One region of the Corynebacterium lehmanniae genome, then DNA from elsewhere that is predicted to be linked to it. Evidence: predicted binding sites of a transcription regulator. Region 1 holds the regulator's gene; the other holds the start of a gene.
What was found. The regulator LexA, encoded in region 1, represses DNA repair genes until DNA is damaged. The targets are predictions, from matches to a motif close to CGAACANNTGTTCG.
Positions count from the first base shown of each region.

Region 2: the regulator LexA is predicted to act here: its motif matches at 1,775-1,788, upstream of ACF3NP_RS10360 (HNH endonuclease signature motif containing protein).

Region 1 is NZ_CP170998.1:647,352-653,200, reverse strand. Features, by position in the region: gene hrpA (ATP-dependent RNA helicase HrpA) at 1-1,711, shown strand, start outside; gene nrdR (transcriptional regulator NrdR) at 1,727-2,185, opposite strand; gene ACF3NP_RS03105 (hypothetical protein) at 2,242-2,622, opposite strand; gene lexA (transcriptional repressor LexA) at 2,833-3,513, shown strand; gene ACF3NP_RS03095 (DeoR/GlpR family DNA-binding transcription regulator) at 3,585-4,373, shown strand; gene ACF3NP_RS03090 (HPr family phosphocarrier protein) at 4,507-4,776, shown strand; gene ACF3NP_RS03085 (solute carrier family 23 protein) at 4,854-5,849, opposite strand, start outside.
Region 2 is NZ_CP170998.1:2,163,909-2,169,757, reverse strand. Features, by position in the region: gene ACF3NP_RS10375 (Rieske (2Fe-2S) protein) at 1-101, shown strand, start outside; gene ACF3NP_RS10370 (bile acid:sodium symporter family protein) at 102-1,043, shown strand; gene ACF3NP_RS10365 (hypothetical protein) at 1,053-1,355, shown strand; gene ACF3NP_RS10360 (HNH endonuclease signature motif containing protein) at 1,806-3,065, shown strand; gene ACF3NP_RS10355 (hypothetical protein) at 3,072-3,500, opposite strand; gene ACF3NP_RS10350 (branched-chain amino acid transporter permease) at 3,669-4,016, opposite strand; gene ACF3NP_RS10345 (AzlC family ABC transporter permease) at 4,013-4,723, opposite strand; gene ACF3NP_RS10340 (YqgE/AlgH family protein) at 4,723-5,328, opposite strand; gene ACF3NP_RS10335 (CCA tRNA nucleotidyltransferase) at 5,321-5,849, opposite strand, start outside.

The DNA of each region.
Region 1 (5,849 bases):
GGATGCCGAGGGCGCGCGCAACATGTTCATCCGCCACGCCCTGCTCGAGGGCGATTGGAACCGCCACCACCACTTCATCGACCACAACGAAGCCCTGCTCGCCGAAGCCGCTGAGGTAGAGGAAAAGGTGCGCCGCCGCGGATTGGTGGTGGACGAGGACACCCTGTTCGAGTTCTACGACTCACGGCTTCCCCAGAGCGTGACCACCGCCCGCCACTTCGACTCCTGGTGGAAAAAGAAGCGGGCCGAGGACAAGCACTACTTGGACTTCGACCCCGCGGCACTTCTCGACGACGAAGGCGTGGATTCCTCCTCCGCCGCCTTCCCCGAGATCTGGCGCCAGGGCTCCATCGACTACGCGCTGCGCTACAAGTTCGAGCCGGGCGATCCTTTCGACGGCGTCACCGTGCACGTGCCGGTGCCGCTTCTGGCCAACCTGCGGCCCGACGGCTTTGACTGGCTGGTGCCGGGACTGCGTTCGGAGCTTGCCGCGGAGTACATCCGTACGCTGCCGAAGGCGCTGCGCAAGACCGTGGTGCCGGCACCAGACTTCGCCGAGCGCGCCCTCGACGCGATCCGCGCGCAGCAGGACGCCGGCGGCGTCAGCGAGCGCGAGCTGCGGGAAACACAGTTTGCCGAGGCACTTGCGGAGGCGCTTAGAAGCGTCGGCGGGCGCGGCATCAACGGTGCCGACTTCACCCCTTCTGCGCTGCCCGAGCATCTGAAAGTGACCTTCGCCGCGATTGACCGCCGCGGCAAAGTGGTCGACCACGACACGGACCTCGGTGCGTTGAAGCGCCGCCAGGCCGGCAAGATCAAGTCCTCCGTGTCCAAGGCCGGCCGCACATCTGAATCGGATGCGGTGGCGAAGTGGACTTCCGACTCCCTCGGCGCGGTGCCGGAGACGGTAACCACCACTATCGACGGCAACGAGGTCGACGCCTACCCGGCACTCGAAGCCACCAAGGACGGCGTGAAGGTCACCGTGCATCCGACGAAGGCCGCCGCGGACGCCTCGATGGTCACGGCGACGCTGACGCTGCTGCTGCGGGAGATCACGGTCAACGCGGGGCAGATGACCAAGGGGCTGCCGCTGCGGCAGAAGGTGGCGGTGGACCGCTACCCGCACGGCGGCGCCGATGGGCTTGTGGAGGACGCCCGCGTCGCTGTGATCCGCGACCTGATGTTCTCCTCCGGCGGGCCGGTGCGCTCCCCCGAGGAGTTCGACGCGCTGGTGGGCGAAATCCGGCCCCAGGTCGCAGGAGGTGTGCGCCGTGTGGTGGTCACGTTGGCGCCGGCACTCGCGGAGTACGCGAACATTGCAGCGGAGCTGCGGCAGTGGGAAGGCCCAGCTATCGACGACATGACGTCGCAGCTGCAGTTCTTCCTGCCGAAGCACGCGGTGACTGTCCACGGCATCGGCCACTTGCAGCATTTGCCCCGCTACATCGACGCGATGCGGATCCGGTTGGAGGACATGCGCCTAGATCCGGACCGCGACGCCGACCGGCAGTCCGTGATTGATTCGGTGAAGGCTTACTTGGCGCAGCGTATGAAGTCCTTGCCTGCGGGCCGGACAAAGACCAAGGCCTACAAGGACATCTTGTGGCTGATTGAGGAGCTGCGGGTGAGCCTGTTTGCGCAGCGGCTGGGCACGCCGAGACCGGTGAGCCAGCGTCGCATTGAGAAGAAGATTGACGCGCTGCGTTAGCGCCGTGGCCGCAGGCTAGAAGTCTTCGCGGTCGCGGCGGCGCATGAGCCGGATTTCGGATTCGAAGTCGTCCGCACTCTCGAACGACTTGTACACGGACGCGAAGCGCAGGTACGCCACCTCGTCGAGGGCACGCAGCGGTTCGAGGACGGCCAGACCGATCTCGTGGGCGGGCACCTGCGAGCTGCCCTGCGCGCGCACAGTCTCTTCCACTTCTTGGGCCAGACGCTTCAATGCGTCGTCGGTGACATCGCGGCCCTGGCATGCTCTGCGCACGCCGACGATGAGTTTGTCGCGGTCGAACGGTTCGCTCACGCCGTTGCGTTTCACAACAGTGAGGACGGCCTTTTCCACTGTGGTGAAACGCCCCCCGCACTCGGTGCACTCTCTGCGGCGGCGAATTGCTGAGCCGGCTTCGACCAGCCGCGAGTCAGTCACACGAGATTGCTCGTTGTGGCAAAAAGGACAAAACATGGTCTTCCACCCCCAGAGTTTTCAAGGCTTGGCGTAGCCGTGAGTCTACGCCCTGCCTAGCGCGCAGTTGCCGCCACAGCCGAATGAGCCGCCTGGCCGCTGGACATGGACGAAGGATCCTCTGTTTGCGCCGAGAAAACACCGCCGAATGCCGAACCGATAAGCAGCGCCGCAGTCATGCACACGCCGAGCAGGAGCGTATCGCGCGTCTCGTGCCGTGTTTCGAACGCGTTCACATTGGAGGAACCGTCAAGACTCCCCTTGGCAGATGAGCGAGCATCCGTTCGATGAGAGCCGGAAATCGCTCGAACACCGGCGCCGCCTGTTCGACGCTTCGGCGCGGAATCAACATCCCAGACTTCTGCCGGAGGGACCACAGATGCGGCTCCGGTGCGTCCAACTAATGTGTTGTGTACTGGATTGATTGCAACTGACATGGTGTGTCTCCCTTCTTTCTGCGGCACACTCTACGTTCGGCACCGACACGCTCGAACGTTCTAACGTTCATTTGTTCGAATACGCTTACGTGTTCGATTTATAGCATCACGTTCGATACGTGTCCACCCAATGCTTGCGCCCATCGAACATGAGTGCCCTATCTGGTAGGTTCGTAGGCGCACAACGCCACCGAGTCCAAGGAGAACGTCATGGCACGAAAGAAGTCCGATCCAGGCAACCCGGATTACAACGCGCTGTCAGACCGCCAGCGCCGGATCCTCCAGGTCATCCAAGACGCTGTGGTCCTGCGTGGCTACCCGCCGAGCATCCGCGAGATCGGTGACGCGGCCGGGCTGCAGTCCACCTCATCTGTCGCATACCAGCTCAAAGAGCTGGAGAAGAAGGGATTCCTCCGCCGCGACCCGAACAAGCCCCGCGCCGTGGACTTGCGCCAAATGCCGGAAGCCGGCCGAAAGAAGCGCAAGCCGCAAGAGGCGAAGCCGGAAGATTCTGGCAATGCCCGCTACGTGCCGGTAGTCGGACAGATTGCCGCGGGTGCCCCGATCCTCGCCGAGGAAAACGTGGACACCTACTACCCCCTGCCCGAGGAGCTGCTCGGTGACGGCGATGTGTTCATGCTCAAGGTCGTCGGCGAATCCATGCGCGACGCCGGCATCCTCGACGGCGACTGGGTGGTTGTCCGCTCCCAGCCGAACGCCGAGGAGGGCGAGTTCGTCGCGGCGTTGCTCGACGGTGAGGCGACGGTCAAGGAGTTCCATCGCGACTCCACCGGTGTGTGGCTGTTGCCCCACAACGATGCCTTCGAGCCGATTAAGGGCGACGAAGCGGAGATCATGGGGCGTGTCATCTCGGTGTTCCGTACGCTGTAGTCGGTGCGTTTGCATCGAGCAGCCGCAGCCCCACAGACCGGAAATCACATAGCGACAAGCGCAGGAGATCGATGTACGCCGAGGAGCGTAGACGCCAAATCGCGTCTTTGACCGCAGTTGAAGGCCGCGTCAACGTCACTGAGTTGGCGCAGCGCTTCGACGTCACCGCGGAGACCATCCGCCGTGACCTTTCGGCATTGCACGACGAAGGCGCTGTGCACCGCGTCCACGGCGGCGCGGTGGCGAGCCAGTCTTACCGCTCGACGGAAATTCCGCTGGATACGCGTCAGCGCGCCTCCCTTGCCGCTAAAGCCGCGATTGCGGAAACCGCGCTGCAGTTCGTGCCGGATGCGCAAAGTTGCACCATCTTTTTGGACTCGGGCACGACGATCAGCAGCCTGGGCAAGCGTCTGGCGGAGACCCGCGGGGACCGGGAGTACTCGGTGGTGACCAACTCCATCCCCACTGCATTGGAGCTGAGCGATTCCGGATTGCACGATGTGCAGCTTCTCGGCGGCTCAGTCCGGCCGATCAGTCAGGCAGTCGTCGGCAGTACCGCGCTTCGCACCCTCGCTCTGTTGCGCGCCGACGTGGCGTTCGTGGGCACCAACGCGTTGTCCATCGGCCACGGCCTGTCCACTGTGGACGCCAAGGAGGCGGCGGTGAAGGCCGCGATGGTCACCAACGCCCGCAGGGTTGTCGTGTTGTGCGACTCCACGAAGCTGGGCAACGACTATGTGGTCAGCTTCGCGCCGCTTACGGACGTCGACGTGGTGATCACCGACGCCGAAGCGCCCTCCGCGTTCGTGGACGAACTGCGCTCGCACGGTATCGAGGTCGTGCTCGCGCAACCCCAGTAACCCTCGGGGCGCCACCCGACGTCTTCCACAGGGGCGTTCTTTGACTTTCTGCGCGAAAATGGTGGCACCTTCGCATGCATGCGACCTACACTCGTTGCAGACCTGAATGAAAAACAACGGAAAGGACACCCGAATGGCTTCCAAGACTGTGAAGGTCGGTTCCACCGTCGGGCTGCACGCTCGCCCGGCCACGGTGATCGCAGATGCTGCCGGCGAGTACGACGACGAGATCCTGCTGACGCTTGTCGGCGGCGACGAGGACGACGAGACCGATGCCGCATCCTCGCTGATGATCATGGCGATGGGCGCGGAGCACGGCGACGAGGTCACTGTCACTTCCGACAACGCCGATGCCGTGGAGAAGATTGCGGCGCTGATCGAGCAGAACCTCGACGAGGAGTAAGCGCTTTTCGCTTTACGACGAGCTAACGCCCGGGCACACGTCGCCCGGGCGTTTTCGCGTGCAGCAAGTACCGGACGCTAGAACGTCGACGGCTTCGGCACCTCGAAGTCCTTGCGGTACTGCCCCTCCCCCAAGGTGTCGTACGCCCAACGCATCAGCGGGTAGATCACGATGATGCCGACGGAGCCCAGCGCGATGCCTTCCAGCGTTACAGCGCCCACATCGAGAGTGAGGTTGCCGATGCCCACAATCAGCGCGACCGCGGCCGCGGTGAGGTTCGCGGGATCGGTGAAGTCCACCTTGTTGTCCTGCCAGATACGCACGCCCAGCATGCCGATGAGCCCGTAGAGCACCAGGCACGCGCCGCCGAGCACGCCGGCGGGGATGGTGAAGATCACGGCACCGAACTTCGGGATGAACGCCAGCACAATCGCAAACGCGGCGGCGACCCAATACGCTGCGGTGGAGTACACCTTCGTCGCCGCCATCACGCCAATGTTCTCGGCGTAGGTGGTGGTGCCGGACCCGCCGAAGCCGCCGGCGAGCGTGGTGGCGATACCGTCGCCGATCAGCGCGCGACCCTGCATGTCGTCGAGGTTGCGTCCAGTCATCTCGGATACGGCCTTGACGTGGCCGACGTTCTCCGCGATCAGCACGACCAGCACCGGCAGGGTCACCAGCACGGCGGAGACGTGGAACTCCGGGCGGTGGAACTGCGGCAGGCCGATCCACGGGGCGTCGGCGATCGTTTGCAGTGCGTCCTCACCCAAGCCGCCCGTCAAGGCCGCGAACAGCCAGCCGACGAGCACGCCGATGAGGATGGATAGACGCGAGAGCAGGCCGCGGGTGGCCACGGTGACCACCACAACCGTCAGCAGCGTTACCGCCGCGACCCAGGGTTGGGTTTCCACGTTCGACACCGCGGTCGGCGCCAGGTTGAAGCCGATGAGCGCGACGATGGCGCCGGTGACCACGGGCGGCATCACCGCGTCGATGACGCGTTTGCCCGCCCATTCAACGACGATGCCGACAAGGATGAGCGCCACACCGGTCAGCAGCACCCCGCCCAGCTG
Region 2 (5,849 bases), 1.0 Mb from region 1:
TCAGCATCGCCGACGGCGCCCGCGTCTCCGGCCCGGCCGTCACCGGCATGCGCGAAGTACCCGTGACCGACGCCGGCGACAAAGTCTCGGTTGCCGAGTAGATGAAGAAGCTCGACCCGCTTCTCATCGGCATCGTTCTCGCGGCGGCGCTCGCGTTCGTCCTGCCCGCCCAGGGCGCGTTCGCGGACGGGTTCGCCGTCGCGGTGAAGCTGGGGATCGCGCTGCTGTTCTTCCTCTACGGCGCGCGCCTGTCCACCCAGGAGGCGCTGAAGGGCCTGACCAACTGGCGCCTGCACGCGCTGATCCTGGCGTTCACGTTTGTCATCTATCCAGTGATCGGCCTCCTCGCCCGCCCGACGGTGGCGTTCATGTCCGAGGACCTGTACCAGGGCCTGCTGTTCATGTCGCTGGTGCCGTCCACCGTGCAGTCCTCGGTGGCGCTCACCGGCGTGGCACGGGGCAACGTCTCGGGCGCGGTGGTGGCGGCGTCGGTGTCCTCGCTCATCGGCGTGGTGGCCACGCCGCTTTTGGTGATGTGGCTAATGGGCGCCGGCGACGGGGTGTCCGTGGACGCGTCCGTGTTCGGCGACATCGCGCTGCAGCTGTTACTGCCGTTCATCCTGGGCCAGCTCGCGCACAACTTCGTCCCGCGGGTGGGGGAGCTGGCGAAGTCGAAGGCGACCAAGCTCGTGGACCACGGCTCCATCTGGATGGTGGTCTACTCCGCGTTCTCCCGCGGCGTCGTTTCCGGCGTCTGGTCGAACGTCTCCGCGTGGGAGATCGTGTTCCTCACCGTGTTTTCGTGCGTGCTGGTCGTCGCTATGCTGTGGCTTACCCGCGTCCTCCCGGAGGCGCTGCGCTTCCCGCGCGAAGACCGCGTCGCCATCCAAATGTGCGGCACCCAGAAATCACTCGCGACCGGCCTGCCCATGGCCACCGTCATCTTCGGCGGCGCTTCGCTCGGCGTGCTGATCATCCCGCTGATGATCTACCACATGTGCCAACTGGTCATCTGCTCCGCGTACGCCTCCCGAATTTCCTAGGAGTTTCACGTGAAACATTTCGTCCGCATCCACTACAACGTCCCCGAACTCGGCGGCGAGCTGCTCAACATCGCCGAGCTCGAGGAGATCTCAGCCCACGAGTGCACCATGGTCCGTATGATCGAACTCGACCCCGCCGAGACCATCACCGGCATCTACGTCGACGGCCGCGTCATCGGCCAGGCCAACCAGCCCATGGGCACCGTCCCACACCCGCGCACCTACGATTCCATGGAGGGCATCACGGCCACCCACCTCAGCGAGGAGGAGTTCGAGGGCCTCTGGTCCGAGGCGCAAGCAAAGTTGCAATAGCCTATCGACGTACCTCCGGCCCGCCCCGCCACCGGCGCGGGCCTTTTTCGTTGGTGGATCCCTATAGTTGGCGGGGCCGGGGTTGTCCGCAATGCGGAGTTGCACGTCAACGTCCGAGCCAACCAGCCCATGGGCACCGTGGCGCACCCGCACACCCTAGCTCGATCTGTCAGCGGCGCGGGCCCTTTTCGTTGGTGGGCCCCAATAGTTGGTGGTGTCGGAGTTGTACGCAATGCGGAGTTGCGGAGTGGCCTGAGGGGCGGGCATGGGCGGAGCTGACGTCGATAAGCAATAGCCAATAGTTGGTGAGCCCCCAGTTGTCCGCAATGCGGAGTTGCGGACAAGTTATAGCGGTCACTATAAAACGCATTTCCGCAGGTCAAAGGAGTGTCGGGAGCGAGTTTTATAATGTCCGCAATCGAACTCGTATTCGCCTCAAGGGGGCCCGAAATGACCGCCGCAGTTGCCACGGAATCCAACCCAATCGCCGTCGCATTAAGCCAGCAAATCGAAGACACGCACCGCGCAATGACGCAGAGCAAAGCGGAGCTGTTGTCCGCAATCCAAACGTTTGATGAACTCGCACTTGCTATCGAATGTGGCTCATCGACCACCGCGCACTTCCTCATGCGCCGCCTGGGCGTGTCATCCTCAACCGCCCACGAGTACGTCAGCGTCGCGCACCGCCTGCGGCCCTTTCAGTACCTGCACACACACTTCACCGAGGGTGCGCTGAGCTACTCAGTGGTGCGGCTGCTGCTGAAGTACATGACCCCGGAAAACGAGCGTGAGCTGGTCGATCTCGCCCTCGGGATGGGCTTCCACGAGCTCGAATGCGCGCTGGCGGGGAAGAAGCCGCAGGACGGGGAGGGCGAGGATAGCCCGCAGTACTACCTGAGCCTGCACAAGCGCGACAACGGCGACATCGCGTTCCACGGCAATATGAATGCAGCGGACGGCGCCGCGTTCGTCGCAGCGTTGAAGATCGGCGAAATCGCGTACTGCAACCTCGACGAGGTGCTCGAAGATCTGGACCCCGAGGTCAACGAGGAAATCAACATTGCCCTCGAGCGCGCCGAAGAGGCGGAGGAGAACCGACCCGCGCGGAAGACAGTTTCCGGCTACGGGTTGCCGATCGGGCGGATGCTGCTGCGGGCGCTCATGGGCATCGTCCACATGGCGCGCACGACGCCGCGCAACACACTGACCACGCCGGGCGCGCACGTGAACATTCTGGCGACACCGGACGGTCGCGGGTACATGCCCAACAACGTGGGCGCGCCGTCGAAAGCCATCGCAAGCTTGCTGGCTAATGCGGACATACGCCTATCGACGGTCAACTCCGACGGCCTAATTCTCAACACCGGACGTAAACAGCGCCTGGCAACGAATGGCCAGGTCAACGCGCTGCTGGCTATGTGGGGCGGGCAGTGCGCGGCACCGGGGTGCACGCACACGCGCTTCATCGAGATCCACCACATCGAGGATTGGGCCACCGGGGGCTTGACCGACCTGGAGAACCTCCTGCCGCTGTGCTCCGCCTGCCACTCCCTGGTTACGGAGGGGTATCTGCAGACGCTGAAGGAACACTCAGACATCCACTTCGTCTACCGCGACGGGACGCGTTTCGTCTCCACGAACTACTCCCTGCCGCGGCGCGACGACATCAGGCGAACCATGGAGGAGTGCAACTGGTCCTTCAACGACTAGTGAGGCTTAGAAGAACTGCTCAACGGCCGGCACACCCGGGACACCCGGGATCTTGCCCGCTGCGGCCGCGGCGGCGCCGACCAGTGCCAGGACGCCTGCGGCGATGCCGGTGCCAACGAGGATGTCGTAGGTGGTGCCGAGCTTGTAGCCACGTGCGACGTCGTTCTTCAGGGAGGAGGTGGCGCTCTTCGGCACCAGGTTCTTCTCGGAGGAGCTCTTGTACGGGCCGGAGTAGCCAGTACCAGGGTTCAGACGCTCACGGGCCTCGGCCTTCACCTTGGCGCCAGCGAGGTGCTTATCGGTGACGTCGGAGGGGCGATTCGGGCTCACGATTTCGGAAAGGTCCTTCTGGTTACCTTCCTCAGCCTGTGCCGGGACGGCCGCCAGGGACAATGCGGTGGTTGCGGCGAGGGCAGCTGCGGTGATGCGCTTCATTGGAAACTCCTTTGTGCGAATCTGACGTTAAATCACCCGGGATCGGGGTGGCGCAAGTAAAACACACGTTTCCGCAGGTATTCAAGCTCGTCTGGCGGTGTAACGCAGAGGCGTCCAGTGACGATATACAAGGCCCCGAGACGCAAAAACTCCCCTCCCTAGCAGGGGCTAGAAAACGACGTTGACCAACAGCATGTACAGCGCGGTGCCGGCGAAGATCGACAGGTCGGCGCGGCGCTTCCACCAGTGCAGAAGCAGGGTGGCCGCGAGGGCGATGAGCGCGGAGGCGAGGTTGGTGGGGGAGCCGGCGTAGCCGACGAGGGTGTAGGCGACCAGCACTGTCATCACGCCGATGGGCATGAGCACGGCGAGGAAGTCGATGAACGGGCTGCCTTTGAGCACACGCAGCATGGAGAAGGGGAGTGCGCGCAGCAGCACGGTGACGATGCCGACGGGGATAAGCACCGCGGCCACCATGCCGAGGGTGACGCCGTCGGGAAGTCCGTAGTTACTCATGGCAGCTGCCAGGTAAGCCGGTCGTCGACGCGCGGGGCCCAGAAGCGCAGCACGAGGACGAGGAAGTAGGACACGAGCGCCACGAGGATCACCTGGCCGGGCAGCACGACGGCCGCCGCCAAAGCGAGGCCGCCGGCGATCAGGGGCGCGGACAGGTCGCGGCTGGCCTGGAACGCCTCGAACGCCAGCACGGCGAACAGCGCGGTCAAGGCGAAGTCGAAGCCTTCCACGCCCGCGGGGATCACCGCGCCGGTCAAAGCACCCACGATGCCGGAGGCGATCCACGCGATCTGGCAGACCACGGAAATCGTCATCAGGCGAGTGCCCGAGGAGCGGTCGCGCAGGGTGGAGGTGATGGCGTAGACCTCGTCGGTGAGCGCGTAGGTGGCGTACGCGGATGGCACACCGCGGCGGATCTCCGAACGCGGGTACGTCAGCCCGTAGAACAGGTGGCGGAAGCTCACCATGAAGCCGGTGATCGCGCTGGTCACGGGGCCGACGCCGGTGAGGACCATGTCGATGGCCAGAAACTCCATGGACCCCGCGTAGATCACGGTGGAGAAGATCGGGGTCCACCACCACGCGAAGCCGGATTGAGTCATGAGCAGGCCGAACGCCAGCCCGAGCGGCACCAACCCGAGGGCGACCAGCCAGGTGTCGCGAAGCCCCAGCCGAATCTCCGTCGATGTTTCACGTGAAACGGCCACTAGTTGTCCTCGACGTTCGCGGGGAAGGTAGCGAACAGGGGCAAAGGCATTGCTTGCCGACGCATCACGTCACCCCACAGATCCGCACCCGCGGGAGCGACGACGTCGCTGGGCAGGGCGGGGGTGACAAACCAGTCGCCGCGCAGGATCTCGTCGTCGAGCTGGCCCGGCGCCCACTCGGCGTAGCCGGCGAAGATGCGGATGCCGTCGAGAAGCTCGCTCACCTCGGCGGGAGAGGCGTTCAGGTCCACGAGCACGAGGCGGTTGGCCAGGCGGTTGAGGTAGGGGTTCTCGGGCGCGCCGGCCGCGGTCACGCCCAGGCCCACCGCGGACTCGGGGCTGACCGGCCCGCCGATGTGCACGGCCTGCGGCTTGGCGGCCAGCTCGGCCCAGCCCGCGTCCATCACGTTGGCGACGGCAACTTCGCTGCGGCGGTTGAGCACCACGCCGAGGGTGTGGTCCGCGTCGTGCTCGAGCACCAGCACCACGGTGCGGGCGAACTCGGGGGAGAACATGCCGGGGGCGGAAACGAGCAGCATGCCCGGCTCAGGCTCCACGCGTTCGAGCGCGTTGAACAGGCGGTCTGCGTAGAAATACTCAGGCATTTTCCCTCTCCCACCAGGCTTTCAGCTCGGCGACGGCTTCGTCGTGGTCCAGCTCGCCGCGCTCGAGGCGCAGCTCCTTGAGATACTTCCACGCCTTGCCCACCTCCGGGCCGGGTTTGAGCCCGAGGATCTGCATGATCTCGTTGCCGTCCAGGTCCGGGCGCACGCGCGCGAGGTCCTCCTTGGCGGCGATGTCGGCGATGCGCTCCTCCAGGTGGTCGTAGGTGCGCTGCAGGCGCGCGGCTTTCTTGGCGTTGCGGGTGGTGGAGTCGGCGCGGACGAGTTTGTGCAGCTTGGGCAGCAGTTCGCCGGCGTCGGTGACGTAGCGGCGCACGGCGGAGTCTGTCCACTGGCCCTCGCCGAAGCCGTGGAAGCGCATGTGCAGGAACACCAGCTGGCCCACGTCCGAAATGACGTGCTTCGGGTACTTCAGGGCCTTCAGGCGCTTGCGGGTCATCTTCGCGCCGACCACCTCGTGGTGGTGGAAGGTCACGCCGCCGCCCTCCTTGGGCGCGCGGGTG